Regions from separate parts of the Streptomyces sp. NPDC048623 genome, predicted to be linked through region 2. Evidence: riboswitches for the same ligand, from Rfam matches in the RefSeq annotation. Region 2 holds a riboswitch; the other holds the start of a gene.
The links. Region 2 has a riboswitch for ZMP and ZTP ahead of AB0C73_RS14285 (tetrahydrofolate dehydrogenase/cyclohydrolase catalytic domain-containing protein). Riboswitches for the same ligand answer to the same signal wherever they lie in the genome.
Positions count from the first base shown of each region.

Region 1: another riboswitch for ZMP and ZTP. It lies ahead of glyA (serine hydroxymethyltransferase); the one in region 2 lies ahead of AB0C73_RS14285 (tetrahydrofolate dehydrogenase/cyclohydrolase catalytic domain-containing protein).

Region 1 is NZ_JBEZHV010000023.1:3,296-18,536, reverse strand. It holds gene AB0C73_RS28120 (FAD-binding oxidoreductase) at 372-1,751, shown strand; gene AB0C73_RS28115 (decaprenylphospho-beta-D-erythro-pentofuranosid-2-ulose 2-reductase) at 1,831-2,592, shown strand; gene AB0C73_RS28110 (2'-5' RNA ligase family protein) at 2,769-3,359, opposite strand; gene trpS (tryptophan--tRNA ligase) at 3,475-4,500, opposite strand; gene glyA (serine hydroxymethyltransferase) at 4,651-5,982, opposite strand; ZMP/ZTP riboswitch at 6,056-6,146, opposite strand; gene rocD (ornithine--oxo-acid transaminase) at 6,255-7,475, shown strand; gene AB0C73_RS28090 (glutathionylspermidine synthase family protein) at 7,500-8,684, opposite strand; gene AB0C73_RS28085 (hypothetical protein) at 8,692-9,003, opposite strand; gene AB0C73_RS28080 (hypothetical protein) at 9,130-10,002, shown strand; gene AB0C73_RS28075 (helix-turn-helix domain-containing protein) at 9,999-11,054, opposite strand; gene AB0C73_RS28070 (dienelactone hydrolase family protein) at 11,153-12,019, shown strand; gene AB0C73_RS28065 (PLP-dependent aminotransferase family protein) at 11,953-13,395, opposite strand; gene AB0C73_RS28060 (carboxymuconolactone decarboxylase family protein) at 13,443-13,958, shown strand; gene AB0C73_RS28055 (isocitrate lyase/phosphoenolpyruvate mutase family protein) at 13,955-14,728, shown strand; gene AB0C73_RS28050 (malate dehydrogenase) at 14,805-15,241, opposite strand, start outside.
Region 2 is NZ_JBEZHV010000008.1:82,322-97,562, reverse strand. It holds gene AB0C73_RS14335 (hypothetical protein) at 334-507, shown strand; gene AB0C73_RS14330 (hypothetical protein) at 560-682, shown strand; partial or broken gene AB0C73_RS14325 (allophanate hydrolase) at 802-1,117, opposite strand; gene AB0C73_RS14320 (2OG-Fe(II) oxygenase) at 1,322-1,897, opposite strand; gene AB0C73_RS14315 (hypothetical protein) at 1,894-3,015, opposite strand; gene AB0C73_RS14310 (carbamoyltransferase C-terminal domain-containing protein) at 3,012-5,069, opposite strand; gene AB0C73_RS14305 (radical SAM protein) at 5,274-6,725, shown strand; gene AB0C73_RS14300 (hypothetical protein) at 6,746-6,952, shown strand; gene AB0C73_RS14295 (aldehyde dehydrogenase family protein) at 7,420-8,943, opposite strand; gene AB0C73_RS14290 (GAF domain-containing protein) at 8,989-10,230, opposite strand; ZMP/ZTP riboswitch at 10,547-10,653, shown strand; gene AB0C73_RS14285 (tetrahydrofolate dehydrogenase/cyclohydrolase catalytic domain-containing protein) at 10,682-11,542, shown strand; gene AB0C73_RS14280 (hypothetical protein) at 11,539-11,706, opposite strand; gene AB0C73_RS14275 (hypothetical protein) at 11,820-12,617, shown strand; gene AB0C73_RS14270 (SWF or SNF family helicase) at 12,691-14,094, opposite strand; gene AB0C73_RS14265 (DEAD/DEAH box helicase) at 14,223-15,241, opposite strand, start outside.

The DNA.
Region 1 (15,241 bases), on a different contig from region 2:
CGCGGACTCTCCCGCCCCGCGGCCGGCAAGCCCGCGAACAGGCCCGGTCCCCGCTCCGGACGAGTCCGGTACGGGTTCGACGGCCGCCCCTGCGCCGGGCGCGGGCCCCGCCGGGGCCGCCGACGCCACCACCCCACCGGCGGCCCGCCCGTCGCCAGCAGGCACAACACCGGCCCCGGGCCTGTCAACCGTCCTCATGGTTCGCCTCCCCGTGTCAGCGCACGCACGTCCGCGTCCGGCCATCGGCGACTCTGACGCGCCGACACCGCTCACAGGGCGGGAGGCTTTCCTGACACTCGTTTAATCACCCATTTCGGCGAACCGGCCACCAATCCCGGCATAAGCGACACTCCCGGCTATACGGTCATCCCATGGCAGCCGACACGCCCTCCGTCGCCGACGCGGACGCGGACATCGACACCCTCACCGGCTGGGGCCGGACCGCCCCCACCCACGCGCGGGTGATCCGGCCGCGGACGTACGAGGAGGCCGCCGCGGCCGTGCGGACGTGCGGGGCGCGGGGGTCGATCGCGCGGGGGCTGGGGCGGGCATACGGGGACGCGGCGCAGAACGCCGGGGGCGCCGTGCTCGACATGACCGGGCTCGCCCGGATCCGCGCCGTCGACGCCGAGGCCGGGCTGGTCGTCTGCGACGCCGGTGTGAGCCTGCACCACCTCATGGAGGTGCTGCTGCCGCTCGGCTGGTTCGTGCCCGTGACCCCCGGCACCCGCTACGTCACCGTCGGCGGAGCCCTCGGCGCCGACATCCACGGCAAGAACCACCACGTCTCCGGCTCCTTCTCCCGGCACGTCGTCGCCCTCGACCTGCTCACCGCCGACGGGCAGGTCCACACGGTCACCCCCGGCACCCCGCTCTTCGACGCCACCGCCGGCGGCATGGGCCTGACCGGCGTGATCCTCTCCGTGACGCTGCGCCTGCTGCCCGTCGAGACCTCCCTGATGCGCGTCGACACCGAACGCGCCACCGACCTCGACGACCTGATGGCCCGGCTCACCGCCACCGACCACCGCTACCGCTACTCCGTCGCCTGGATCGACCTGCTCGCGCGCGGCGCCGCGACCGGCCGCGCCGTCCTCACCCGCGGCGACCACGCCCCGTACGACACCCTGCCCGTCCGGGCCCGGCGCGCGCCCCTCGCCTTCCGGCCGGGACGGCTGCCCGCGGCCCCCGCGTACGTCCCCGAGGGGCTGCTCGGCCGCACCACCGTCGGCCTGTTCAACGAGCTCTGGTACCGCAAGGCCCCCCGCCGCTCCACCGGCCGCCTCCAGCGCCTCGGGTCCTTCTTCCACCCCCTCGACGGCGTGCCGCACTGGAACCGGGTGTACGGGCGCGGTGGCTTCGTCCAGTACCAGTTCGTCGTCGGCCACGGCCAGGAGGAGACCCTGCGCCGCGTGGTGCGCCGGATCGCCACCCGCGGCTGCCCGTCCTTCCTCGCCGTCCTGAAGCGCTTCGGCGAGGCCGACCCCGGCTGGCTGTCCTTCCCGCTGCCCGGCTGGACGCTGGCGCTCGACATCCCGGCCTCGCTCAGCGGTCTCGGCGCCTTCCTCGACGAACTGGACGAGGAGGTCGTCGCGGCCGGCGGGCGCGTCTACCTCGCCAAGGACTCGCGCCTCCGGCCCGAGCTGCTCGCCGCGATGTACCCCCGGCTCGGCGACTTCCGCGAGCTGCGCGCCGCGCTCGACCCGCGCTCGGTCTTCGTCTCCGACCTGGCCCGCCGGCTCGGCCTCTGAACCCCCGAACCCCTGAACCCCTGATCCCGTCCCCTGCCGTCCAGTCCCTGCCCCCGCCACCCTCCGGAGCGTGAACGTCATGAAGGACGCCTTCGGCGCACCCCAGTCCCTCCTCCTCCTCGGCGGCACCTCCGAGATCGGCCTCGCCACCGCCCGCCGGCTGATCGCCCGGCGCACCCGTACGGTCTGGCTGGCCGGCCGCCCCTCCCCCGGGCTCACCGCCGCCGCGGAGTCCCTGCGGGGGCTGGGCGACGGCGTCCAGGTGCACACCGTGCCCTTCGACGCCCTCGACACCGAGTCCCACGAGGAACGGCTCGGGAAGATCTTCACCGAGGGCGACATCGACGTCGTCCTGCTCGCCTTCGGCGTCCTCGGCGACCAGGTGCGCGACGAGTCGGACCCGCTCTCGGCGGTACGGGTCGCCCAGACCAACTACACCGGCGCCGTCTCGGCCGGTCTGGTCTGCGCCCAGGCGCTCCAGGCGCAGGGGCACGGCTCGCTGGTGGTGCTCTCGTCGGTGGCGGGCGAGCGGCCCCGGCGGGCCAACTTCATCTACGGCTCGTCGAAGGCCGGGCTCGACGCCTTCGCGCAGGGCCTCGGCGACGCGATGTACGGCACGGGCGTGCACGTGATGGTGGTACGGCCCGGCTTCGTCCGCACCAGGATGACCGCGGGCCTCGCGGAGGCGCCGCTCGCGACCACCCCGGAGGCGGTCGCGACGGCGATCGAGCTGGGGCTGCGCCGCCGCTCGGAGACGGTGTGGGTACCGGGCGCACTGCGCGCGGTGATGTCGGCCCTGCGGCACGTACCGCGTCCGCTGTTCCGCCGCCTGCCGGTGTAGGCGTACGGGCGGGGGCAGGGGTGCGGCCCGCCCCGGCGCCCGCCCGGCGCGGGCCGAAGTCTGCTGCTGGTGCCCGACCGGCGCAGGCCGCGGGTCCGCCGCCCCGCCTCCTCCGGCGCCCGCCCGGCGCGGGCCCTGGGTCCGCCGCCCCGCCTCCGCCGGCCCAGCCGGACGCGCTACGGCGTGACGGCCGGCGCGTCGACCGGGCTGCCGCCCTGGGCCGGGACCGCCGAGATCGTGCGGCCGCTGCCGAACTCGTAGTCGCACAGCTTGCGCCACACCTCGTCCGCGCCCTGCTCGTACAGCGCGAAGGAACGGCAGGTCCAGGCGGCCTCGTACCCGGCGAGGTCCTCGTAGGCCCGGTCCATCGCCTCCTCGGCGATGCCGTGCGCGACGGTGACGTGCGGGTGGTACGGGAACTGGAGCTCGCGCGGGACCGGGCCGGCCCCGTCGCGGACCAGCTGCTGGAGGCGGTCGCAGTCGGCCGCGCCCTCGACGAGCCGCACGTAGACGACCGGGGACAGCGGACGGAAGGTGCCGGTGCCCGCCAGGCGCATCGCGAAGGGCTCGCTGTGCGCCGCGATCGCGGCGAGGTGCGCCGCGATCTCCGGCAGCCGCGCCTCGTCGGCCTCGGTCGGCGGCAGCAGGGTGACGTGGGTCGGAATGCCGTGCGCGGCGGGGTCCCCGAAGCCCGCGCGGCGCTCCTGGAGCAGGCTGCCGTGAGGCTCCGGGACCGCGATCGAAACGCCGAGCGTTACGGTCCCCACGTCGTTCTCCTCCGGTGTCGGTCGACTTGTGTCGGGTGGTGCCAGCCGCCAGTGTGCGGCAGGCACCACCCTTTGGGCCAGGGTCCTTGGACTCGGTGCCCGGCTCGCGCCCGGCTCAGTGCTTGGCGGGCAGGAAGCCGATCTTCTCGTACGCCTGCGCCAGCGTCTCGGCGGCGACCGTACGCGCCTTCTCCGCGCCCTTGGCCAGGACCGAGTCCAGCGTCTCCGGGTCGTCCAGGTACTCCTGGGTGCGGGTCCGGAAGGGAGTGACGAAGTCCACCATGACCTCGGCGAGGTCGGTCTTCAGGGCGCCGTACATCTTGCCCTCGTAGCTCTTCTCCAGGTCGGCGACCGACGTGTCGGTGAGCACGGACATGATGGTGAGGAGGTTGGAGACGCCGGCCTTGTTCTCCGGGTCGAAGCGGATCACCGTGTCGGTGTCGGTGACCGCGCTCTTGACCTTCTTCGCCGTCGTCTTCGGATCGTCGAGCAGGTTGATGAGGCCCTTCGGCGTGGACGCCGACTTGCTCATCTTGATCGCCGGGTCCTGGAGGTCGTAGATCTTCGCCGTCTCCTTGAGGATGTACGGCGCCGGGATCGTGAACGTCTCGCCGAAGCGCCCGTTGAAGCGCTCCGCGAGGTCGCGGGTCAGCTCGATGTGCTGGCGCTGGTCCTCGCCGACCGGGACCTGGTGGGCCTGGTAGAGCAGGATGTCCGCGACCTGGAGGATCGGGTACGTGAAGAGGCCGACGGTGGCGCGGTCGGCACCCTGCTTGGCGGACTTGTCCTTGAACTGGGTCATGCGGGAGGCCTCGCCGAAGCCGGTGAGGCAGTTCATGACCCAGCCGAGCTGCGCGTGCTCGGGGACGTGGCTCTGGACGAAGAGGGTGCAGCGCTCCGGGTCGAGACCGGCGGCGAGCAGCTGGGCGGCCGCGAGGCGGGTGTTGGCACGCAGCTCGGCCGGGTCCTGCGGGACCGTGATGGCGTGCAGGTCCACGACCATGTAGAAGGCGTCGTGCGACTCCTGCAGGGCGACCCACTGGCGGACGGCGCCGAGGTAGTTGCCGAGGTGGAACGAGCCTGCGGTGGGCTGGATTCCGGAGAGCACACGCGGACGAGCATCACGAGCATCAGAGGCCATGCTCATCATTCTCTCAGGTGCGGGGGGCGTTCTCGGACTGCCCCGGAGCACCCACCCACCGCAGGGTGGAACGCCCGCCCACCGCAGGGTGGTGAGACGCGGAACACACCCGCGTCTCACCCGGTCGAGCGGGTTCGGACGGGCGGACCGTCAGACGGGCAGGCCCGGGGCCGGGAAGGCGCCCATCAGCTCGGCGACCTCGGCGCGGATCACGGCGAGGGCGTCCTCGTCGCCCTTGCCCGCCGCGGCGACACCCCGGTCGATCCACTCGGCGACCTGCGGCATGTGCGTGACGCCGAGGCCGCGGGAGGTGAGGGACGGGGTGCCGATGCGGACGCCGGAGGGGTCGAAGGGCTTGCGGGTGTCGTACGGGACGGTGTTGTAGTTCACGACGATCCCGGCCCGGTCGAGGGCCTTGGCGGCGACCTTGCCGGGGACCTCCTTGGGGGTGAGGTCCATGAGGATCAGGTGGTTGTCGGTGCCGCCGGAGACCAGGTCGAAGCCGCGGGCGAGCAGTGCCTCGGCGAGGGCCCGGGCGTTGGCGACGACGGCGGAGGCGTAGTCCCGGAAGGAGGGCTGGGCCGCCTCGCGCAGGGCGACGGCGATGGCGGCGGTGGTCTGGTTGTGCGGGCCGCCCTGGAGGCCGGGGAAGACGGCCTTGTCGATCGCCTTGGCGTGCTCCTCGCGGCACATCAGCATCGCGCCGCGCGGGCCGCGCAGGGTCTTGTGGGTGGTCGTGGAGATCACGTCGACGTGCGGTACGGGGGACGGGTGGGCGCCGCCGGCGATGAGGCCCGCGATGTGGGCGACGTCGGCGACGAGCACGGCGCCGGCCTCGCGGGCGATCTCCCCGAAGGCGGCGAAGTCGATCGTGCGGGGCAGCGCCGTGCCGCCGCAGAAGATCACCTTGGGGCGCTCGGCGAGGGCGAGCTCGCGGACCTGGTCGAAGTCGATCAGCCCGTTGTCCTGCCGTACGCCGTACTGGACGCCCCGGAACCACTTGCCGGTGGCGGAGACGCCCCAGCCGTGGGTGAGGTGGCCGCCCATGGGCAGGGCCATTCCCATGACGGTGTCGCCGGGCTGCGCGAAGGCGAGGTAGACGGCGAGGTTGGCCGGGGAGCCGGAGTACGGCTGCACGTTCGCGTGGTCGACGCCGAAGAGCGCCTTGGCGCGGGCGATGGCCAGGCTCTCGACCTGGTCGATGTTCTGCTGGCCCTCGTAGTAGCGGCGCCCGGGGTAGCCCTCGCTGTACTTGTTCTGCAGGACGGTGCCGGAGGCCTCCAGGACGGCGGCGGAGACGTAGTTCTCGCTGGGGATGAGACGGAGGGTCTCGGCCTGGAGCCGCTCCTCGGCGCCGACGAGCGCGGCGAGCTCGGGGTCGGCGGCGGAGAGTGCGGGGTGGTGGGCGGGAAGGTCGGCGTGGTGGGCGGGAAGGTCGGCGTGGTGGGCGGGAAGGTCGGCGTGGTGGGCGGGAAGGGTCATGGCGTGCGCTCCTCCGGGCAGGAGGTCCCGGTGCGCTACGCGCTGCGCGGCACCACGCGGGACCTGTTCGGTTCCGGGATGCCCAGGCGGGCGGCACCTCGTGTGGTCTGCCGCGCACGGCTCCCCCGGGGTCCGTTCCCCGTACGCCAGTCGCCGTGCGTGTTTCCAGACTATCGGGCGCGCCGTCACGAGAGGTTTCCCCGTCCGGCATACGAGCGACGATAAGAACAGGGAGCACACCCGCCTCAGGCCGAAGGACGAACGGAGATCCCGTGTCGAGTACGTCGTCGTCGAGCACGCAAGCCGAGATCGCTGCCGCGGACGCGCACAGCGCTCACAACTACCATCCCCTCCCCGTGGTCGTCGCCTCCGCCGAGGGCGCGTGGATGACCGATGTCGAGGGGCGCCGCTTCCTCGACATGCTCGCCGGGTACTCGGCGCTCAACTTCGGCCACGGCAACCGCCGCCTGATCGACGCCGCCAAGGCGCAGCTGGAGCGGGTGACGCTGACCTCGCGGGCCTTCCACCACGACCGGTTCGGGGAGTTCTGCGCGCGCCTGGCCGAGCTGTGCGGCAAGGAGGCGGTGCTGCCCATGAACACGGGGGCGGAGGCCGTCGAGACGGCGGTGAAGACCGCCCGCAAGTGGGGGTACGAGGTGAAGGGCGTGCCGGACGGGCACGCGAAGATCGTGGTCGCGGCGAACAACTTCCACGGCCGGACGACGACGATCATCTCCTTCTCCACGGACCACGAGGCGCGCGACCACTTCGGCCCGTACACGCCGGGCTTCGAGATCGTGCCGTACGGGGACCTGACGGCCCTGGAGACGGCGGTCACCGAGAACACGGTGGCGGTGCTGCTCGAACCCATCCAGGGCGAGGCGGGCGTCCTGGTCCCGCCGCCCGGCTATCTGCGCGGGGTGCGGGAGCTGACGGCCCGGCGGAACGTGCTGTTCATGGCCGACGAGATCCAGTCGGGCCTGGGCCGCACCGGCCGTACGTTCGCCTGTGAGCACGAGGGCGTGGTGCCGGACGTCTACATCCTCGGCAAGGCGCTCGGCGGCGGCGTGGTGCCGGTGTCGGCGGTGGTCGCGAACCGCGACGTGCTCGGCGTCTTCCGCCCGGGCGAGCACGGCTCGACCTTCGGCGGCAACCCGCTGGCCTGTGCGGTCGCCCTGGAGGTGATCGCGATGCTGCGCACCGGCGAGTACCAGCAGCGGGCCGCGGAACTGGGCGAGCACCTGCACGCGGAGCTCGGCCTCCTGGTCGGCGGCGGCGCGGTGGAGGCGGTCCGCGGACGGGGCCTGTGGGCGGGCGTGGACATCGCACCCGCGAAGGGCACGGGCCGGCAGATCTCGGAGCGGCTGATGGAGCGCGGGGTGCTGGTGAAGGACACCCACGGCTCGACGATCCGGATCGCGCCGCCGCTGGTGATCTCGAAGGAGGACCTGGACTGGGGTCTTGAGCAGCTGCGGGCGGTGCTGTCGGCCTGACGATCCGCGGCGGGCCCGGACCGGTCAGAGGATCACGTGCGGGATGAAGCGCGCGTACTCGTCCGTGACCGGGCCCGCCGACTCGCGGATGCCGAGGCCCGCCGACTCGTCGCCGACCGTCCACGCGCCGAGTACGACGCGGTTGCCGTCGAAGTCGGGCAGCGGGGCCAGCTCCTGGTAGCAGACGGGCTCGTCGCGCAGGACCACGGCGTCGCCCGGCTCGTGGAGGGTGACGCCGGCGCCCTCGCGGCCGAGCAGCGGCTTGGCCACCCAGCCCGTGGTGGTGGCCAGTTCGCGCGGTCCGTCGAGATAGGCGGGCAGCAGGTTCGGGTGGCCGGGGTGGAGCTCCCACAGGATCGCGAGCAGGGCCTTGTTGGAGAGCAGCATCTTCCAGGCGGGCTCGATCCAGCAGGTGGAGCCGGTGCCGCCGCCGTTGTCGAGGGTGTCGAGGACGTGCGGGCCGAAGCGGTCCGTGGTGAGCCACTCCCACGGGTAGAGCTTGAAGCAGGCGCGGATGAAGCGCAGCCGGTCGTCGACGAAGCGCCCGGAGATGCGGTCCCAGCCGATCCGCTCGACGGACAGCGCCTCGGTGGCGAGGCCGGCCTGCTGGGCGGTCTCGCGGAGGTACGCGACCGTCATCAGGTCCTCGCCGAGCTCGTCGGCGTCGGAGTGCACGAAGTGCACGGGGCTGCCGGGCGGCAGCAGGTGCGCCTGCCGCTTCCAGGCGTCGACGAGGCGCTCGTGGAGCGAGTTCCACTGGTCGGCGCCGGGGAAGCGCTCCTCCATCCAGAACCACTGGGGGCTGGCGGCCTCCACCAGGGAGGTGGGGGTGTCGGCGTTGTACTCCAGCATCTTCGCCGGGCCGGTGCCGTCGTAGCGCAGGTCGAAGCGGGCATAGATGGTGGGGAGTTCGTCCCGGCGGCGCCAGGACTCGGCGACCCGCCTCGCGAGCCGCGGGTCGGTGATGCCGAGTTCGGCGAACCGGTTCTTCTCGACGATGTGCGCCGCCGCGGCGAGGCACATGGCGTGCAGCTCCTCGACGACCTCCTCCATGGCCTCGACCTCGGGCAGGCTGAAGGAGTAGTAGGCGCTCTCGTCCCAGTAGGGGCGCAGGGAGTCGTCGGGGTAGCGGGTCAGGGGGTAGATCAGGCCCTGTTCCTCGACGGTCTGCTGCCAGCCGGGGCGCGGTTCGATGGTGTGGCGCTGCACGGCCGGATCAGCCGCCGGAGGAGGAACCGTGGCCGCCGAAGCCGCCGCTGGAGACGGCGGACCTGTCGAAGCTGCCGCCGCTGACCTTGCCGCTGCTGGAGGAGCCGCCGTAGTAGTAGCGGCCGGAGTGGCTGTGGCTGGAGCCGTCGCTGTCGCCGTCGCCGCTGCCGTCACCGTCGCCGCACTCGTAGTCCGGCAGCTCCTTGTAGGTCACCGGGTCGATGCAGCGCCGGTCGGGCTCGGAGGAGCAGGCGGTGAGCGTCGCGGCGAGCACGCCCACTCCGCCCAGGACCACAGTGGTCGACCTCAGTCTGCGCATGTCCGTCCCGTCCTCCCCTGCCGGCCGGGCAGGCTGCCCGTACCCGGTTGCGAGCGCACAGTGTAGGCCCGGCGTGAACACGCGCCCGATCCCCGTCGCACTAGAGTCCCTTTCGTGATCCTTGGGATGATCTGCGCGCTCGGATCGGCCGTCTGTTTCGGCGCCGCCTCCGTCTTCCAGGCGCTCGCCGCCCGGGCCGTCGAACCCGGTACGGGGGGCGGGGTCGACGTCGCGCTGCTGTGGCGGGCGCTGCGCCAGTGGCGGTACGTGGCGGGGCTGGGGCTTGACGGACTCGGCTTCGTCCTGCAGATCGTGGCGCTGCGGACGCTGCCGATCTACGCGGTGGGGGCGGCGCTCGCGGCGAGCCTCGCCGTGACGGCGGTGCTGGCCTCGCGGCTGCTCCATGTGCGGCTCAGCCGTACGGAGTGGGGCGCGGTGGCGGTGGTCTGTCTGGGCCTCGCGATGCTGGCGCTCGCCGCCGGCCGTGAGGGCCACGAGGGCGGCGGGGCCGGTCTCTCCTGGGGGCTGCTCGTGGTGGCCTTCGGCGTCCTCGCCGTCGGCGCGGCGGCCGGCCGGCTCCCGGACCGTCCGCGCGCCCTGACGCTGGGCCTCTCGGCCGGCTTCGGCTTCGGTGTGGTCGAGATCGCGGTCCGTCTGATCGACTCCTTCGACCTGACCGACCCCGCCCTCTACGCGCTTCTCGTCGGCGGTGGTGGCGCCTTCCTCCTCCTCACCTCGGCCCTGAACCGCGGCGCGGTCACCACCGCCACCGCGGGCCTGGTCCTCGGCGAGACCATCGGCCCGGCCCTCGTCGGCGTCGTCTGGCTCGGCGACCGCACCCGGGAGGGCCTGGGCTGGCTGGCGGTCCTGGGTTTCGCGGTGGCGGTGGCGGGCTCGCTGACGCTGGCGCGGTTCGGGGAGGCGCCGGGGGCGGAGCACGGGACCGGGGGCGCGACGGAGGCGGGAGCGGAGGCGGAGGCCGGGGCGGAGCCTCGTTAGGCACCGTCCCCGCCCCGGCGGAACGCCGTGCGGTACGCGCTCGGGCGCCGGCCCGTGTGGCGGTGGAAGAGGGTGGCGAAGGTGCCGGGGTCCCGGTAGCCGATCGCGGCGGCGATGGCGGCGACGGTGCGGTCGGTGGTCTCCAGGAGATGGCGGGCGCGTCGGACGCGGGAGGCCTGGAGGTGGGCCAGGGGGGTGCGGCCGGTCTCGGCGGAGAAGCGGCGGAGGAGGGTGCGGGTGCTGACGCCGAAGGCGGCGGCGAGGGCCGGCAGGTCGTAGCGGGCGGCGAGGTTCTGGTCGAGGTGGCGCATGACCCGCTGGGAGAAGTCGCTGCCGGGCCGTGGCAGCAGGCGGGGGTCGACGTACGGGGTCTGGGAGGTGCGGGCGTCGTCGACGAGGGCCACCCGCGCCGTCGTACGGGCGACCCGCGCGCCGCTGTGGCGGCGGACCAGGTCGAGGGCGAAGTCGTACATGGCGCTGAACGCGGCCGTGGTCGTCACGCCCCGGTCCGTGACGACGAGGTGCTCGGGCCGCACGTCGGCCCCCGGGCAGCGCCGGGCGAGTTCGCCCGCGTGCAGCCATGACGTCGTGGCCCGGCGCCCGTCGAGGAGCCCCGCCTCGGCCAGCAGGAACGCGCCCACGCACAGCGACACGACGGCCGTGCCCGCGGCGGCCTGCGCGCGGACCGCCGCGGCCTCCGGCGCGAGACCGGCGAGCCGCGCCTCCACGTCGCCCGTGCCCGGGCGCAGTTCGAAGCCGGGCACGACGAGGACGTCCACCTCGCGCAGCGGGCGCACGTCGAGCCGCGCGCCCCCGGAGGCGACGACCCGCCGCCGCGGCGAGACGATCGCGACCCGGTAGCCGGGCGCCTCCGGCCCCGCGACATGCGCGGCCATCGTCAACAGGTCGGGGACGCCGAAGACTTCGGACGCGAAGCAGCCCGGATAGGCCAGGACCCCGACCCGCAGCTCCCCCGGCGCGCCCGGTTCCTCGGGCCCGTTCGGCCCCGGCGCGCCCCGCAGGGCGACCGGCCCGTTCGGTTCCTCCGCCATCGGCCCGTACCTCCGTCGACTCCGACTGGCGAGATTACCCGCCTCCTTGGCGATCCCGCCCCTCAACGGGGCACCGGAACGCCCGCCACCCTTGCCCCATGAGCGAGGACGATCCGATCGACGACTTCGACCGCCGGCCCATGAGCGTCGACGGCGTGACCAAGACCGTGTACGTGGCCGGGGCCGGGCCCGCGGTCGTCGTACTGCCCGAGATGCCGGGCATCAGCCCCGACGTGCTGCGGCTCGCCCGCTGGGTGCGGGACGCGGGGTTCACCGTGCACGTGCCGTCCCTGTTCGGCACCGACGGCGCCTTCCCCACGGTCGAGGGCGGCAGGGAGGTCATGCGCCGCGCCTGCGTCAGCGCGGAGTTCCGGGCCTTCGCGGGCGGCGGCACCAGCCCCGTCACGCTGTGGCTGCGCGGCCTGGCGCGGCAGGCGCACGCGGCGTGCGGCGGGCCCGGGGTCGGCGCGATCGGCCTGTGCTTCACCGGCAACTTCGCGCTCACCATGGCCCTGGAGCCCGCGGTGATCGCCCCCGTCGTCAACCACCCCTCCCTCCCCCTCGACGACCCCGCCGGACTCGAACTCGACCCGGCCGACGCGCGGGCCGTCCGCGACCGGCTGGCCCGCGACGGGCTCACGGTCCTCGCCCACCGCTTCGAGGGCGACCGCTGGTGCACCGGGCAGCGCTTCGCCGCGTACCGGGCGCTGCTCGGCGACGCGTTCGACGGGCGGGTCCTGCCCGACACCGCCGCCAACCCCGCCCCGCCGCCCTTCTTCGCCGAGCTCGTCGGCACCCCGCACAGCGTCGTCACCGCCCACCTCGTCGACGAGGCCGGGCATCCCACCGTCCGCGCCCGCGACGAGATCCTCGCCTTCCTCGCCACCCGCCTGCTTCCTCAGGGCAGCACCCGGCACAGCGCCTCCAGCGCACCCGCCCAGGCGCTGTCCGACGGAGTGCCGTAGCCGACGACGAGGGCGTCGCGGGTGCGCGGGACGGTCGGGTGCCGGAAGCGGTTGACACCGAGGAGGGCGAGTCCCTGGAAGGCGGCGGCGCGGAGCACCGACTCCTCGCTGCCCTCGGGGAGTTCGAGGACCGCGTGCAGTCCGGCCGCGATGCCGCTGATCCGGGTCTCGGGCGAGCGGGCGGCGACCGCGGCGACGAGCTGGTCGCGGCGGCGCCGGTAGCGCAGCCGCATCGCGCGCACATGCCGGTCGTAGGCGCCGGAGCCGAGGAACTCCGCGAAGGTCAGCTGGTCGGGTGCGCTGGACATCCAGTCGACCCCGCCCTTCGCCGCCGCCACCTCGTCGACGAGCTGCTCCGGCAGCACCATCCAGGCGATCCGCAGGCCCGGCGCGAGGGACTTGCTCGCGGTGCCGAGGTAGACCACCCGCTCCGGGTCGAGGCCCTGGAGCGCGCCGACGGGCTGCCGGTCGTAGCGGAACTCGCCGTCGTAGTCGTCCTCCAGGATCAGGCCCCCGGCGGACCGCGCCCAGTCGACGGCCGCCGCGCGCCGGTCGGGCTGGAGCGCGCCGCCGGTCGGGAACTGGTGGGCGGGGGTCATCAGGACCGCGCCGACCGCGCCCAGACCGTCCGACCCCGAACCCAGCTCCTGGGTGCAGGTGCCGCGTTCGTCGAACGGCAGGGCCGGCATCCGCAGACCGGACCGGGCGAGCAGGTCCCAGTGGACGTCCAGGCCGTACGACTCGACCGCCACGTCCCGCACTCCGCGGGCCCGCAGCACCTGCCCCATCAGCATCAGGCCGTGCACGAACCCCGCGCAGAGCACGATCCGTTCGGGCCGCGCGTACACGCCCCGCGCCCGCGCGAGGTACTCGGCGAGCACGGTGCGCAGTTCGATCCGGCCGCGCGGATCGCCGTAACCGAAGGCCTCGTCCGGCGCGGCGAGGAGCGCCTTGCGGGAGGCCTTGAGCCACTCGGAGCGGGGGAAGGAGGCCAGGTCGGGGGTGCCGGGGCTCAGGTTGTACGTGGGTTTCCCGGGCGGCGGCGCGGCGACGGACCGGACGGCGGCGGCGCGGCCCGGAGGCCGCCCCTGGCCCGGTGCCGTGCGGGGTTCGGAGCGCCGGGCCACCCGGGTGCCCGAGCCCTGCCGGGCGGTCAGCCAGCCCTCGGCGACGAGCTCGGCGTACGCGTCGGCGACGGTGTTACGGGCCACGCCGAGGTCGACGGCGAGCGAGCGCGAGGACGGCAGCCGGGTGCCCGCCGCGAGCCGCCCGCTGCGCACGGCGTCGCGGAGCGCGTTCATCAGGCCCTCGCGCAGCCCGGGCCCGTGCGGTTCGAGATGCAGGTCGGCGCCGAAAGTGGCCCACTCGTTTGCCATGGGAATGGACCATACCCGGGCGCCATCCGGTCCGTACGGTGGTCGGCATGACCACCACAACCGCGCAGACCACCACCGCGACCGCGTACGCGCCGGAGCACCCGGCCCGGCAGGCGTTCCCCGAGCGGCACCCGGAGTTCTACAAGGCCATGGTCGGCCTGGAGATCGCCGCGTCCCGGCATGTCGAGCCGAAGCTCTACGAGCTGATCAAGATCCGCGCCTCGCAGATCAACAACTGCGCCTTCTGCCTGGACATGCACACCAAGGACGCGCTCGCGGCGGGCGAGGACGTGCAGCGGATCGTGCAGCTGTCGGCCTGGCGGGAGTCGAGGCACTTCTACACGGAGCGGGAGCTGGCCGCGCTGGCACTGACGGAGGCGGTGACCGTCCTCACCGACGGCTTCGTGCCGGACGAGGTGTACGCGGAGGCCGCCCGCCACTTCGACGAGACCGAGCTCGCGCATGTCATCGGCGCGATCGTGGCGATCAACTCCTGGAACCGGATCGCCGTCACCACCCGGATGGTCCCGGGTCACCACACCCCGGGGGCGTTGAAGCGGTGAGCCAGGCCGTACGCACGCTGCGCGCGCTGCACCTGGGCCGGGCGGCCGGCGATCCGCTGGTGCTGCCCGGGCCGTGGGACGCGGCGAGCGCCCGCGCCTTCGAGGCGGCCGGCTTCCCGGCGCTCGCCACGCCCAGCGCCGGGATCGCGCGATCGCTCGGGTACGAGGACGGGAGCACGCCCGCCGACGAGATGTTCGCCCAGGTCGCACGGATCGTCCGCGCGGTGTCCGTCCCGGTGACGGCGGACCTGGAGGGCGGGTACGGGCTCGCGCCGAAGGAGCTGGTCGGGCGGATCCTGGAGACCGGCGCGGTCGGCGTGAACCTGGAGGACTCGGACGGCCCGCGCGGCCTGAAGGACGCGCACGAGCACGCCGAGTGGCTGGCGGCGGTACGGGCGGAGGCCGGCCACGCGCTGTTCGTCAACGCGCGCGTCGACGTCTACCTTCACGCCGGGCCCGAGTCCGAGTCCGGGTCCGAGCCCGGGTCCGCCGCCTCCGCGGCCCTGGAGCGCGCCCGGCTGTACGCGGCGGCGGGCGCGGACTGCGTCTATCCGATCCTCGCCCCGGTCACCGACCTGCCGGCCCTGCGGGCCGGCCTCGGCGACGCCCTGCCCCTCAACGCCCTCGCCGGGAAGGGCGGTCCGCCGTTCGCGGAACTGGGCCGGCTCGGCGCGACCCGCATCACCTTCGGGCCGGGCCTGCTGCTCCGTACGCTCGACCACGTCTCGGCCCTCGCCGAGGCCCTGGCCGAGGAGTCGCGCGGCGCGTAGGGGTGCGTAGGGGTCAGACGTCACGACGCCCCCGACCGGAGAATCCGGCCGGGGGCGTCGTGACGTGCGGTCAGGCTCAGATCAGGCCCAGCTCGCGCACCGCGTCGCGCTCCTCGACGAGCTCGTTGACCGAGGCGTCGATGCGGGTGCGGGAGAACTCGTTGATGTCCAGGCCCTGGACGATCTCGTACTTGCCGTCCTTGCAGGTGACCGGGAAGGAGGAGATCAGGCCCTCCGGGACGCCGTAGGAGCCGTCGGACGGGACACCCATGGAGGTCCAGTCGCCCTCGGCGGTGCCGTTGACCCAGGTGTGGACGTGGTCGATGGCGGCGTTCGCGGCGGAGGCGGCGGAGGACGCGCCACGGGCGTCGATGATCGCGGCGCCGCGCTTGGCGACGGTCGGGATGAAGGTGTCGGCCAGCCACGCCTGGTCGTCGACGACCTCGGCGGCGTTCTTGCCGGCGATCTCCGCGTGGAAGATGTCCGGGTACTGGGTCGCGGAGTGGTTGCCCC
Region 2 (15,241 bases):
GCGACGACCCTACGGCCGACGCACCGTCGGAGGCCGACGAATGCCAGAACACGCTGGGCGTTCCCACAGAGCGGGACGGGCTCGCCGTCCACCGTCAGCCGGAATTGACCGAGGAGCCGGAGGCTGAACTGCCGGGAAGGAGAAGCGGTGGAGGGATTCATCTGTCGTCCCTTGTGAGGATGCACCGAGACCGGATTCCCGAGACCGGAGTCGCGGTTCTCCGCCGCCTCTCCCCATCCTAAGGCGGAGAGAGGCCGTCGGCCCGGGGCCGGAACCGCCAGCCATGCAGAGCGAGGTATGAGGGAGGACAATGGAGACGGGGTGGGGGGCGCGATGGAGGCGATGCTTCGGCACGCCAGGTGCAGGGACTGCCACCGCTTCACGCTCCCGGGAGTCTGGGAGACACCGGCCGCGGTGGTCCTCCTCGCCGCCACCTCGTTCTGGATCACGGGACTGCGCCGCGACGCGTACGACCGCGCCCGCGCGGCAAGCACGGTGGGCTGGTGATGCTGCTGCTCTTCGGGATGGCTTCCTCGCGATCGGCGGAGAGTGGTTCGCCATGTGGCAGTCGTCCGACTGGAGCGGTCTGGGCGCTGCGGACCACAACGTCGCGCTGGCCGCCTTCACACTCCTCGTGATGCACCTGCCCGGCGTTCGCCGACCAGGTGCCGAACGGACCTGACGCGCCTTGCGTCACACACACGGGGGCCGCGGTCTGCCTGCCCGTCACCGGCGGGCCGCCCGCGGTCGAGGTACGGCAGCGGAGGCCGAGGTGCGGAGGCGGGCGTGCTCGCGGGCCCGGACCAGACCGGGTTTCAGGGGTGTCGTGTCCAGCGGGTACAGCCGGTAGACGGGCGCCGTCGTGGTCGTGCGGACGAAGCGGCCGCCGAGGGCAAGCACCTGTCCGTCGAGCGGCTGCCCGGACAGGTGCGCGCCGACCACCGCGACGTGCGGGGGCGGGGAGGTGAGCAGGGCGGCGACACGGGCGAGCGGGTCGTCGGTGAAGGCCGGACCGATCAGTATGACGCCGAACGGCCGTCCGGCCGGCCGGGACGGCGACCGCCGCGAGGCCGAACAGGTTCGTGCAGTTGGTGAACCGGCCGAGCCGGGCGTTCGCGCGCGGCCGGTCGCACGACGGCGGCCGGAGCACTCCGGACCACTCCCGTTCCCATCCGGCTTGCGCGAACGTCAGCCGCACGGATCGCCAGATCACCGTGCTGTCGGCGAGGTCGTTCGGATCGACGCCGCCGCCGAATCCGGACACCCCCCCGGTGCCGGATGGGCGTTACGTGATGGCGTGACCTTCGAGGTGCTGCCGCCCCTATCGCAATGGCGGTCCGGCCAGCCACCCAACCAATGCGCACCTGGTCCCCGATGTGACGGGCGTGACCTGGTGGTGTACGAAGGCAGGGAGCACGACGATGCTGCCCTGCGCCCTCGGCATGGGCTGCGGCGTGCCGAACACCTCGAAGTCACCGCCCTCGTAGTCGCGACCATCGCTGAGTTGGATGCTGACGGTCAACTTCCGTTTGGACAGCGGCCGTTCGAGGCCATAGTCGTTGTGCCAGTGGAAGTGCCCGTGGCCCCCGACGTACTCGAGGAACTGCGGGGGTTTGACGATATCGGAGACGTCCAGCTCGAAGTAGCGGCGGTTCAGTGCCTCGCCCGCGTCCCAGATGAGTTGATAGATGTCCTCGAACAGCGCCGAACGCGGAAGCAGACGCGAATGGCCAACGCGGTGATCGGGCAGAGACTTCTGGCCGACGACTTCAGGGGCGACGGTATCGAGAGACCTGCACCGCTCGGCGAGCTCCGCACACACCGCGGGGGCGAGCCCGGGCACGATCGTGGCCCACTGCCCGGGCTGGCCGATGACGCGGGCGTTGGTATCCATCATCTTGCTGCCTCGCCTGCCAACGGTCGGAGCATCATGTGGTCGAAGGGTCTGTCGGCGGGGATGTTCAGTGCGCCGGTCTCCTTCACGGCGCGCACGAAACCCGCGATGAGCGAATCGGTTTCGGTGGCCGCGTACTTCTGCAGGAACCTACGCACCTGTGAGGGCTCGTCGAGCGCGGCCAGGGCCCCGAGTACTACCCGGTGGTCGGGCTCGGTGATGCGGTGCAACATCGTCACGGCGCCCACATGGCGCAGCTCGGCAACCACGGCGTCGCCAAACGGCCCCGCCACCCCCGGCCACCGAGCGTCCGACCACCCGAGCGCGGCAGGCACCAGTGCCGAGGCCGCCGCGTTACGACTGAGTTCGCGTACCACCAGGAACGCCGTGTGCACGTCGCAACGGGCGATCAGAGTCTCCACCGTCTGGCCGAGCCCGGTGGCCCCGGAACGGATCAGCATTCTGACCAACTGCACCGTGCGCGTGCGAAGGGGATCGTTCTTGCTGGGGTCCAGAGCGATGGCGGGCGGAAAGTAGGCGTACTCCGGGAGGGGGGCGGAATGTCCGCAGGTGCGAGCCACCAGGGTCACGCTTGGGCAACCAAGATGCACGACGGAGTGGATCAATGCGGTGCCTTCGTGAATTTCGTGCACGGCTCCGACGTCGAGCAACTGCGCATCGGTGGCGACGACTCGGCCGATCATGAACTGGTCGTCGACCCGGTGTGTTTCGGCGAATTCGAAGCAGGTGTGGACGCTCTGACCGTCCAGGACGGCGAACGCACCGGAGAAGCCGTGCGCGTGCACGTCGGTGCTGCTCTGGACCCAGTACAGTGCATCGAGCTGAAACTCGCCGTCGTGGTAGAGCGTGACGGGCGGTTGCCCGAAGGTCTCGTCGAGCCGCGGCTGAAAGGGGAGCTCGGCGCCGTCGAGTACCCAGTGCAGGACGTCGTCGCCCGTGACGGGCTCGCGGGTGAGGCCATCCGAGAGGGCTCGGGCGGCAATGGACGGAAACGATTCGTGGGTGTTGTCGGCCCGTCGCCAACGCTGCCGGAGCTCGGCAGCCGTGTAGGCCACGAAGCTGTCGACCCGACCGCGTGTCACCGTCTCGCTGCCCGTCACGATGCTGCAACCTCCTCGCGATCAACCAATGGATGTGAAGGCAACCTCGCCCGGAAATCCACAATCCGGGTTCGGCGAAGAAACCGCATCGTCCGGGTCAGCTGGGCGGCGGTGAATTCGTCGTTCCGGTCGCGCCGAAGCCGCTCGTGGATTTCGTGACCCGTCGCCACGCCGTCGATCACCGCCAGCACGGACAGGGCCCTCGCAGGGACCTGCTGGAGCCTGCTGCCCCACGGTGTGACCACCTTGAAGTCGACGGCCGACGCCCGGCTCTTGACAGAGGCCGTCGGCCCTGGCGGGAACGAATAGTCAACGGTGTAACCATCGGCGGCGATGACGGGCACCAGTCCCAGAATGGAGTCGAAGTCGGCCGCCGGCTCGACGAGCACGCCTTCGATCACCGCGAAGTCCAGCCCCAGTTCGAGCATCGTCCACAACGCGTCGGACGGCGTCTCGACGATGGGCTGCCCGGAACCGTTCAGTGACGTATTCAAGATCATCGGCACGCCGGTGTGCTCGTGGAAGCGCCGGATCAGCGCGTGGAAGCGTGGCTGGAACTCTTCGTGAACGGATTGCACGCGCGCGCTGTCGTCGATGTGCGCGACAGCGGGCACCCGGGATCCGCAGCCCGGCCGGAAAGTGAACGTGCGCAGCATGAACGGGCTGTCGCACCGTGCCTCGTCGACGTCGAACCAGGTGTGGACGTGTTCGGCCAGCACCGATGGAGCGAACGGGCGGAACGCCTCTCGCTGCTTGACGTCGCGGTTCAGCCTCACCTTGTGCTCCGCACGGCGAGGGTCCGCCACGATGCTGCGCTGCCCCAGCGCGCGTGGGCCGAGTTCACTCCTGCCGTCGAACCACGCTCCGAGCTGTCCGCGCTCCAACCGGTCGGCAGCGACGTCGGCAATGTCGGTCACATCCCGGGCAGGGCGCACGGCGACAAGCGGGACCGATCGGATGGCTTCGTGCACCTCGCTCGGGCCGTAGCGGTGCCCGAATCCCTCCCTCACCAGCCTGGCCGGGCGGTGCCGGCGGTGACGCCAGAGTCCGTAGAACGCGGCGCCGACGGCAGGTCCGCTGTCCTCGGCGAAGGGCGCGACGAAGACGTCGGAGAAGCCGGACTCGTGCATCAGGCGTTCGTTCACCAGACAGTTCAGCGCCACGCCGCCGGAGTAGCACAGGTACGCCGAGGTGGACGCCGCGCGCAACCGGCTCACCAACGCCAGGATCGCCTCCTCAAGGGCAGACTGAACCGAGGCGGCGAGGTCTGCGTACTCGCGCTGGCGCAGAGGCCATCGATCGGAGTGTCGAAACCGCTCCGGCACCGCAGTGGCGAACGTCGCCAGGCCGTCGGTCACGGACACGAATTCGTGCGGCTGGAACGACGGCGTACCGAACGGAGCCAGCCCCATGACCTTGCCTGCGTCCATTGGGTTGCCGAAGATCTGCTGAGCGACGGCGGAGTACATGCCGCCGATACTGCCGAAGCCGGGCATTCCCTCGCCGGTGCGGTCCAGCCACTTGCCTTCCGGGACGAGCTGTTTGGCGATGGGGCGGACGGTCGTTCCCGACGCCTCATACGCCGAGATGATCTCCCAGCCGAAGGGTGCGCCGATGACGGCGCGGCGCTCCTCTTCGCTGAGATCTTGCTCGGGTGACCCCATTCCATCCACGACGAGGATGGCGGCATCCGAGAAGCCCGACACGGCGTAGGCGCTGATGGCGTGGCCGAGGTGGTGCGAAATCCTCAGGGTGGGAATCCCGTGAAAGCTTTGGCGCAGTTGCTGATTCAGGCTCACGTCCTGCTCTGCGTGACCTGCCTCCCCCTGCACACACAGCACGATGGTGTCCAATTGCCCTGGCCCGATCCCGGCATGGCGAAGGCAGTACTCGGTGGCCAGGCTGATGCGGGCGCCGTAGGTGCGGTCGCGCTTGATGCCTGAGAGCCGTTCCTCTTGGACGGCGGCGACAATCTCGGTTCCGTGCAACAGGCACGCACCGCCATTGTGCGCGGCGCTGAGTCCGAGAATCCACGGCGTTTCAGTGTTTCTCAAGTGTTCTCCCGCCCTATCATCGAAAATCGGAGGCGACCCGGCGCACGTGCCAAGCCTAGGCACGACGGGTGGCGTCTTCGTCAAATTGGCCGGTAGAAGGCCGCCGCGTTAACCCATCCGAATGAAGCCCGCACGCCAAACGGCGGCACCTCGAGCAGTTCAGCACGGGGATTGCGGCTTCCGGTCCCCACGAATGGAGGAGGAATGCAGAAACAGCTGCCGCTCCTGAACGTCACGAACGCATCCGGGTGCGGGTCATGCACGTCCAAAGCCCGCCCACCAGACAGCTCCGCACTCGCGTTGCAAGAAGAAATGCGCACCCTCGTACAGCGAGCAGCCGACCAGCAGGCTGAACATGTCACGCTGCGCGCAGCGCCGACCGACTCGGGACTCACGGAGCTCACGCTCGCGCTCGACGAACCCGTGCCATTGGTCAACGAACTGCACCACGAGCCGGTGAACGGCTCCCACGTCTGGGTCGGCGTCCAGGAGGCGGCGCTGGCCGTGGCGGACGACGCACAGCACCGGCTCATCGTCAGACTCGTGGCCGGCGAGTCGCCGCTCAGCATCGCGAACGACGTCGGATGGAGCGACGCTTCGAACGTCGTGTCTCTCCTGGCGACCTCCGGGCTCATTCGCGGGTTGACGGGCTACCGTGACCGCACACCCGTAGGTGTCAGGGTGTTCGCCCGCCTCCACCTCACGCAGGCCTGTCAGCTCGAATGCGCACACTGCTATGCGGATTCGAGCCCGCACATCGATCGCGCGAACGAGCTCCCGACGGCGCGGTGGCGCAGGTTCATCGACGACTTCGCCGCGCTCGGGGGCCAGCAGGTGCTGTTCACCGGCGGTGAGGCACTGATGCACCGCGGCTGCCTCGAGCTCATGGCGGCCGCCAAGGAGCACGGCATGAAGGTGACCCTGTTCAGCAACGGCCTGCTGATTCCCAAGCTGGCCGAGCAAATTCATCCGCTGGCCGACTTGGTGCAGATCAGCATCGATGGACCCGACGCCGAGTCACACGATGCCATCCGTGGCCGCAACTCCTTCAAGCACGCAATCGCTGCGGTTGACAGGTTGGTCGAACTGGGCACTCCGACGCGCATCGGAATGACGATCGTGCCCGCCATGTGGCCCAACTGGGTGCAGAAATTCCCTCAGCTACGAGATCGCTTCACGGGGGCGCCGAACGTCGTCTTCAAGTTCACCTACGGCATCATGCCGCATGGCCGCGGCAGCCAGATTGACCCCGCCGGGCCGGCGTCGCGAGAGGAAGTGAGCAAACTCCTCGCAGCGGTCAACGGTGCCGCTCCCGAGATCACGCGCTATATGGCCACGTGCGGATACGCTGACCAGATGGTGATCGGACCCGATGGGTCGGTCTACCCATGCCACCTGCTGGACGGGAAGGTCTGCCATATCGACGACATGCCCGTGCGCAATATTGTTGACCTGGTGGCGGGACTGGCAACACAGATCGACGTCGACCATGTCGAGGGCTGCAAGACGTGCGAGATTCGGTATCTTTGCGGTGGGACGTGCCGCGTGCGTGACAGCAAGAACACCGGATCTCGCCTGATCACCACGTGCACGCCCGAGGACAAGCGTCGTATCTACGTGAAGATGGCTGGCTATTTCGCTCAACCCGTGCGGTAGCGGCCGAGAAAGGGAAAACGATGCCCGACGAATCCAAGGTGCCTGAGTCTCTGGAAACGGAGTGCGAGGACACGCTTCGCGTCCCGGAGGCGAACATCCACCTGTCCAGCAAGGGGTTGCGGATCGTGCTCGACGAGGACCAACTCGCGGGCCTCGGTGAAATGTTGGATCAGAACGCGGAATGTTCGCCCGGGTGCATCAGCATGCCCGGTGGGCCCCGCTGCTGACTCCCAGGTGAGGCTCGGGGTGCTCTGTCAGACCACCGAGAGACAGAGCCCCGGCAAGCCGGGGGCATTCCCATGCCCGCCATCGGCGAGCGGCTTGCCACGGCCGCCGAGCAGCTCTCATACAGGGGCGACGCCGCGCGACGCATGCTCACCCGACTGACGGACCTCGTCGTGGAGGTCGAAGAGTTGGCCGCATCCCGACAGCCGGTCGCCGTCCGCGCGCAGGAGCACCACCGGCCCGTCGCGTTGGTGAGGACACCGACGACTCCGGTGCCCCCGACGCCGTCGGTGGCCTGCCACCCTTGGGCGGGCAAGGTGGTGTCGACGATCGACGCGGTACGGAACTCCAGTGTGGGGCTGAGCAGGTCCACTGCTTTTCCAGCGGCATGTCGCGTGGGGCGACCGCGTCAGTCGGGGTGAGGCGCCTGACGGTCAAAAGCCCAGGTCAGGCGCCCCTTTTCGTGCCGCTAGAAGAAGCCGAGCTTCTTCGGCGAGTAGCTCACCAGCAGATTCTTCGTCTGCTGGTAGTGCTCCAGCATCATCTTGTGGGTCTCGCGGCCCACCCCCGACTGCTTGTAGCCGCCGAACGCCGCGTGTGCCGGGTACGCGTGGTAGCAGTTCGTCCAGACGCGGCCCGCCTGGATGGCGCGGCCGGCGCGGTAGGCGGTGGTGGCGTCGCGGGTCCAGACGCCGGCGCCGAGGCCGTAGAGGGTGTCGTTGGCGGTGTGGACGGCGTCGTCGAGGTCGGTGAAGGAGGTGACGGCGACGACGGGGCCGAAGATCTCCTCCTGGAAGACGCGCATGCGGTTGTCGCCCTCGAAGATGGTGGGCTGGACGTAGAAGCCGCCCTCCAGGTCGCCGCCGTGCTCGACGCGCTGACCGCCCGTCAGGATCTTGGCGCCCTCCTGCTGGCCGATCTCCAGGTAGGAGAGGATTTTGGCGAGCTGGTCGGCGGAGGCCTGGGCGCCGATCATGGTGTCGGTGTCCAGGGGGTGGCCGGGGACGATGGCCTCCGTGCGGGCGATCGCCGCCTGCAGGAAGTCGTGGTAGTGGCCGCGCTGGACGAGCGCGCGGGACGGACAGGTGCAGACCTCGCCCTGGTTGAGGGCGAACATGGTGAAACCTTCGAGGGCCTTGTCCAGGAAGTCGTCGTCCGCCGCCGACACGTCGTCGAAGAAGATGTTCGGCGACTTGCCGCCCAGCTCCAGGGTGACCGGCTTCAGGTTCTGCGCCGCGTACCCCATGATCAGCCGGCCCGTGGTCGTCTCGCCCGTGAAGGCGATCTTCGCGACCCGCGGGGAGGACGCGAGCGGCTTGCCGGCCTCCTCGCCGAAGCCGTTGACGATGTTGATCACGCCCGGCGGCAGCAGATCGGCCACCAGGCTCATCCAGAAGTGGATGGAGGCCGGGGTCTGTTCGGCCGGCTTGAGGACGATCGCGTTGCCCGCCGCGAGCGCCGGCGCCAGCTTCCACACCGCCATCAGGATGGGGAAGTTCCACGGGATGATCTGCGCGACCACACCCAGCGGCTCGTGGAAGTGGTACGCCACGGTGTCCTCGTCGAGCTGGCTCAGCGCGCCCTCCTGGGCGCGCAGCGCCCCCGCGAAGTAGCGGAAGTGGTCGATGGCGAGAGGGATGTCGGCGGCCAGGGTCTCGCGGACCGGCTTGCCGTTCTCCCAGCTCTCCGCGACCGCGAGCGCCTCCAGGTTCTGCTCCATCCGGTCGGCGATCCGCAGCAGCACCTGCGCCCGCTCGGCCGGCGCCGTACGGCCCCAGGCCGGGGCCGCCGCGTGCGCCGCGTCGAGGGCGCGCTCCACGTCCTCGGCGGTGCCGCGCGCCACCTCCGTGAACGGCTTGCCGTCGACCGGGCTCGGGTTCTCGAAGTAACGGCCGCCCGCCGGGGCCACGTACGCCCCGCCGATCCAGTGGTCGTAACGGCTCGCGTACGACATCAGCGAACCCTCGGTGCCGGGTGCGGCGTAACGGGTCATGGGCAGGACCTCCCTCGGACCGCGCCGGCCGCCCTCGGCCGGCGTTCACGGCCGATGGTGCGCGCCCCGACGTTGCAACCCCGTTGCACCCGCCGACAGTTCCTCGTCCAGGGCGGCAAGCCGGGCCCGTACCGCCGGTTCCTGGGCCGCCGGTACGGCCGAGGCGAGCGCCCGCCACACCGTCACGTCGTCCTCGCCCCACGTGCTGTACGCCCAGTCCGCGAGCAGCCCCGGATCGCCCCGGTCCACGAGAGCCGCCCGCAGCCGCCCCGCGAGCCGTTCCCGCAGCCGTACGACTCCGGGCGCGCGCGAGGCGGGAAGCAGCGGGCCCGCGTAGTCGCCGAGCGCCGTCGCCACCGCGCCCGAGGCGAGCCGCCGGTCCACCGCCGCGAAGTCCGCGTCCACCGCCCGGGTCAGCCGGTACGGGCGGGAGGCGAGCAGCTCCGGACCGAGCAGCCCGCGCAGCCGCGACAGCTCCGCGCGCAGCGTGACCGGGGTGACCGACTCGTCCTCGTACAGCAGCGTCAGCAGCTCGTCGCCGCCCACGCCCTCCGGCCGGTGCGCGAGGATCACCAGGATCTCGCTGTGCCGGCGGCTCAGCCGCAGCCGCCGGCCCGGCAGCTGCAGCAGCGCCTCGTCCCTGCCGAGCGCCGCCAGACGCGGCCGGCCGGCCGCGGCCGGGGCGGGGGAGACAAGGGCGAGCTGCGACTCGGCGGCCCGCGCCACCGCCTGCACGAACGCCAGACTGTGCGGATGCGCGAGCCCGTCGCCGCCCGTGATGTCCACCGCCCCGAGCAGCCGCCCGCTGTACGGGTCGTGCACCGGCGCCGCCGCGCACGTCCAGCCCTGCACCGGGCGCTGGAAGTGCTCCGCCGCGCACACCTGCACCGGCCGGTCCACGGCGATCGCGGTGCCCGGGGCGTTCGTCCCCGCCGCCGTCTCCGACCAGCGGGCCCCGGCCACGAAGTTCATCGCACGCGCCTTCCGCAGCGTCCCCGGGTGCCCCTCCACCCACAGCAGCCGCCCGGCCGCGTCGCACACCGCGAGCAGATGCTCCCCGTCCCGCGCGTACGCCCCCATCAGCTCCCGCACCACCGGCATCGCGGCCGCCAGCGGATGCCCGTCACGCAGCCCCGCCAGCTCCTCCTCGTCCAGCTCGATCCGGGCCGCCCCGTCCGGGCTCACCCGCGCCCGCGCGGACCGCCGCCAGGAATCGGCGACGAGCGGCCGTACGGGCGGCGGGGGCGGCGACGTGGCCGGTGGCGCGGCCGGCGGTGCCGCGGCCACCGGCGCGGCCGGCCGAGGGTCCCAGGGCCGGCCCCCGTCCGCGAAGGCCCCGTCCGTGAACGCCTCGTGCGCCCGCCGTACCGCACCCGCCCGCGCATCGTTCAACTCGGCCTCCCCATCGAGGTCGTCCGTCCCGTACCAGTCCCGTACCAGTCCCGTGCCGGTCCCTGACAGTCCTGTGCCCGTCATCGTGCTGCGCCCACGGCCCGCCCACAAGGCGCCGGACACCGTCCCGGCGGCATCCCGACGGCGACCCCCGGCCGCCCCGGCCGGTTCCGCCCCCGGAACGGCCCGGCGCGACCGTCACGTAAAGTGGGGCCCGGGCCGTGACTGGCGCTTGAGGTGGATCACCACCGGGGAGCGGTCCGGCGGACGCGCGCACCCCGCGCCTCCGCGTCGCAGCCGTGCGCCTGGGCGATCAACCGGTCAACGACGACGCTCAGGAGTGGCCATGTCCACCAGCACCGCCCGCCTCATGGACGGCACCGCGCTCGCCCGCCGCACGGTCGAGGAGACCGCGGCCCGCAGCGCCGAGATCACCCGCCGCACCGGCACCACCCCCTGCCTCGCCACCGTCCTCGTCGGCGCGGACCCCGCCTCCGTCACGTACGTGAAGATGAAGCAGAACCGCTGCGCGAAGGCCGGAATCCGCTCCCAGCACGTCGAACTGCCCGCCGAGACCACCACCGAGGAGCTCGTCGCCGCGATCACCGCGCTCTCCGAGGACCCCGCGGTGCACGGCATCCTGCTCCAGCACCCGGTCGGTCCGCACATCGACGAGCGCGCCGCCTTCGAGGCCATCGCCCCGGAGAAGGACGTCGACGGCGTCACCATGGCCTCCTTCGCCGCCATGGGCTTCGGCCTGCCCGGCTTCGTCTCCTGCACCCCCGGCGGCATCATGCGGCTGCTCGACGCGTACGACGTCGAGCTCAGCGGCAAGCGGGCCGTGGTCGTCGGCCGCAGCGCGATCCTCGGCAAGCCGGCCGGCCTGCTGCTCCTCGGGCGGGACGCCACCGTCACGTACTGCCACTCCCGCACCGCGGACCTCTCCGCCGCCGTCCGCGAGGCCGACATCCTGGTCGCCGCCGTCGGCAAGCCGGAGTTCATCAAGGGCGAGGACATCAAGCCCGGCGCCGTCGTCATCGACGCCGGTTACAACGAGGGCAACGTCGGCGACGTGGACTTCGCCGGCGCCGCCGAGCGCGCCTCCCTCATCACCCCCGTCCCCGGCGGCGTCGGCCCGATGACCATCGCCGTCCTCCTCGCCCAGACCGTCGACGCGGCCGAGCGCCAGCTCGGCCTCGCCCGCTAGGCCGGGACACACCCATGGGACGGCGGCGGGTGCGGCGAGCGGCGGAGCGCGGGACGGACCCGGTACGAGCCGAGCACGTACGAGCAGATCGCGCAGGCGCGCATCCCGTACGCCCGCATCCCGTACGCCCGGATCTCGCACGCGCGCATCCCGTACGCCCGCATCTCGCACGAGCGGATCTCGCACGAGCCGCGGGATTGTCACGGTTCTGTACGAGCGCCGCCCAACTCACCGGTATCGCTCGCCACATGGGCGGACACGGGTGACCCTGGATCCCATGCTCCACCCGCCGACGGAACCCCCGTCCCGCGACGCCCGGCCACCGCGACGGCCGGGCGTCGTCGTCCTGCCGGTCGCCGCGCTCGCGGCGGTCCTGGCGCTGTCCATCGCCGTCACCGCGCGCGGCGGCACGGCCGACGACGACCCGCACGCCACCGCGGCCACCCCCGCGGCGGACTCCTCCGCGGGCCGCGATCCGGACGGCGCGTCCGCCACTCCGTCCGGTACGGCCTCCGGCGCGTCGGGCGAGGGGCCCGCCGCACAGGGTGAGGCCCCCGCGCCGCTGCCCGCCCGCACCACCCGGCCCACCACCACGCCCGGCGCGAACCGTGCCCGCCCGGCCCGTCCGTCCGCGAACGGCTCGCCCACCGCCGCCGCGACCGCCCGCGCCACCGCCGAGCCCCGGCCGCGCCAGACCGCGGCCCGCCGCACCCCGGCCGTCCCCGCGCCCCGCCCGTACGACGCCCTGCGCGTCGGCGACTGCTTCGACATCGACCGCGACGCGCCCGGCACCGTCGTCCGCCTCGCCTGCGACACGCCGCACGACGCCGAACTCGTCGCCCGGCTCCAGCTCACCGGGAAGTACGCCGACGACGACGCCGTACGGGACGCGGCCGCCGCCCTGTGCCGCGCCCCGCTCCGCCTCAAGGCCGCCGCCCAGCCCCTCGGCACCCGCTGGACCACCTTCGTCCAGTACCCGTACCGCACCAGCTACCTCCTCGGCGACACCACCGTCGCGTGCAGCCTCGCCGCCCCCTCGGACACGGGCGGGAAGCTGACGGTGCCGCTGCGGTGAGGACGGGGCGGGGGAGGGGAGACCCCCGTACGGGACGAGGCGGTCGGCCCGCCCCCGACCCGCCCGACCGGCACTAGCCGACCTGCGCCCCGCCCTCCGTGCCGCCCTCCGTGCCACCTTCCGCGCCGCCCTCCGCACCCGCGAGCGCCGCCGCCGGGTCCGTGTCCGGCGGGCCCGCCGGGGACCAGGTGCCGTTCCGTTCGCGGTACGGCCACCAGCGGGCGTCCTCGCCCAGGCGCAGCTGCAGCCCGGTGCCGTCCACGGTCCAGCAGGCCGGGGCGGAGGAACGCAGCGCGGGGCGTTCGTCGGCGTCCCAGGCCTCGGCGAGGCGGGTCTCGGCGCGCCGCAGGGCCTCCGGGCCCGGGGCCCATTCCTGCGCCAGGACCGCGAGGGCGGCCCGTCCGCCGGTCCGCCAGGCCCGTACCGCCAGGTCGAGCTCGGCACGGTTGCGGCCCGAGCCGGCCGCGAGGCGGGTCAGGTGCCAGGACACGGGGGAGCCGGCCGCGAGGCGGACCGCGTCCTGAGCGGGCGTCAGCGGGGGTTCGTCGAACGCGGCGGCGCCCGTGAGGAGGCGGTGGGCGCGGGCGGCCGCGTCCGCCGCGAGGAACTCCAGGGCCGTCGGGTCGACCCCCGGCTCGGGATCGGTCTCCGTGTCCAGCGACGGCGGCTCGCCCGGTGCCGCCGAAGGCACCGGCGGGGCGGGCAGCGGCGGCAGAATGCCACCCGCCGCGAACGCCTCCTCCGCCGACACACCCGGCGCACCGGAGACACCCGACACGCCGGGCGCATCCGATGCACCGGCCGCGCCCGACGCACTCGACCCGCCCGGCCGGCCCGCCGGGCCCCCGCCGGGACCGCCTGCCGCGCCCGCCGCCCCCTCCGGGCCCGCGAGCCGCGCCGCACTCCGCTCCTGCAGCGCCTCGATCACGGCCCGCTCCCCGCGCCCCCGCATGAGCAGCAGCACGAACGGGTCCTCGTCGAGCAGCCGCGCCACCTGGTGGCAGAGGGCCACCGTGTGCGGGCAGTGGTCCCAGGCCTCGCAGCCGCACTCCGGCTCCAGGTCGCCGATGCCCGGCAGCAGATCGATCCCGGCCGCCGCAGCGTCCTCGACCAGATGCGGCGGCATCTCGCGGTCGAGCAGCGCCGCGATGTGCCCGGCGCTGTCCACGGCCAGGTCGACCAGCGTGTCCCACTCCGCCTCGGACAGCTCCTGGAACAGCACGTCGCTGCGGTACGCCGTGCCGTCCGGGTCCCGCACCATCGCCGTGATCCGGCCGGGACGCACCGACACCGCTCCGACCGCCCCGGCCCGCGCGTGCCGCCGGCCCTGCTTCAGCTGCTTGTTGTCCAGCGTCGTGTCCTCGAGCGCCTTCAGCCACGCCCGGCCCCACCAGGTACGGGCGAACGCCCCGCCCTGTACCGGCGGCAGCGCCGCGAACGTCCGCTCCTCGCCGTCCCGCCCCGCGTTCCCGCGCATGTGCCCCTTCCCGTGAGCGTCCGCCCTGCCGTCCGTCCTGCCGCCTGCCCGGCCGCCTGCCCAGCCGTCCGTCCTGCCGGCCGTCCTGCCGTCCGTCCTGGTGTTCCGTGTCCCGTCCCCGTGGGTGTTCATCGGGCGTCCTCCTCCTCGCCGCGCAGCCGCACCAGTTCGGCCAGCTCGGCGTCGGTCAGCTCGGTGAGCGCCGCCTCGCCCGCCCCGCCGAGGACGGCGTCGGCAAGCGCCCGCTTGCGTTCCAGCATCGCCGCGATCCGGTCCTCCACCGTGCCCTCGGCGACGAGCCGGTGCACCTGCACCGGCCGGGTCTGCCCGATCCGGTAGGCGCGGTCGGTCGCCTGCGCCTCCACCGCCGGGTTCCACCAGCGGTCGTAGTGCACGACATGTTCCGCCCGGGTCAGGTTGAGACCGGTGCCCGCCGCCTTCAGGGACAGCAGGAAGACCGGCACCTCGCCGGCCTGGAAGCGGGCGACCATCGCCTCGCGCTCGGCGACCGGTGTGCCGCCGTGCAGGAACTGGGCCGGCACGCCGCGCGCCGCCAGATGCTCCTCCAGAAGCCGCGCCATCGACACGTACTGCGTGAACACGAGCACGCCCGCCCGCTCCGCCAGGATCGTGTCGAGCAGTTCGTCGAGCAGCTCCAGCTTGCCCGAACGCCCCTCGATCCGCGGCCGGTCCTCCTTCAGGTACTGCGCCGGGTGGTTGCAGATCTGCTTCAGCCCGGTGAGCAGTTTCACCACGAGCCCGCGCCGCTCCATCCCGTCCGCCTCGGCGATCGCCTCCAGCGTCTCGCGCACCACCGCCTCGTACAGACCGGCCTGCTCCGTGGTGAGTGCCACGGCGTGGTCGGTCTCCGTCTTCGGTGGCAGTTCGGGCGCGATGCCCGGGTCGGACTTGCGCCGTCGCAGCAGGAACGGGCGTACGAGCGCGGCGAGTCGGGCCGCCGCGGCGGGATCGCCGCCGCCCTCGACGGCGGAGGCGTACCGCGTACGGAACGCGCCGAGCCCGCCGAGCAGTCCCGGCGTCGTCCAGTCGAGGATGGCCCACAGCTCGGAGAGATTGTTCTCGACCGGCGTGCCGGAGAGTGCCACCCGCGCCTTCGAACCGATGGTGCGCAGTGCCCGCGCGGTCG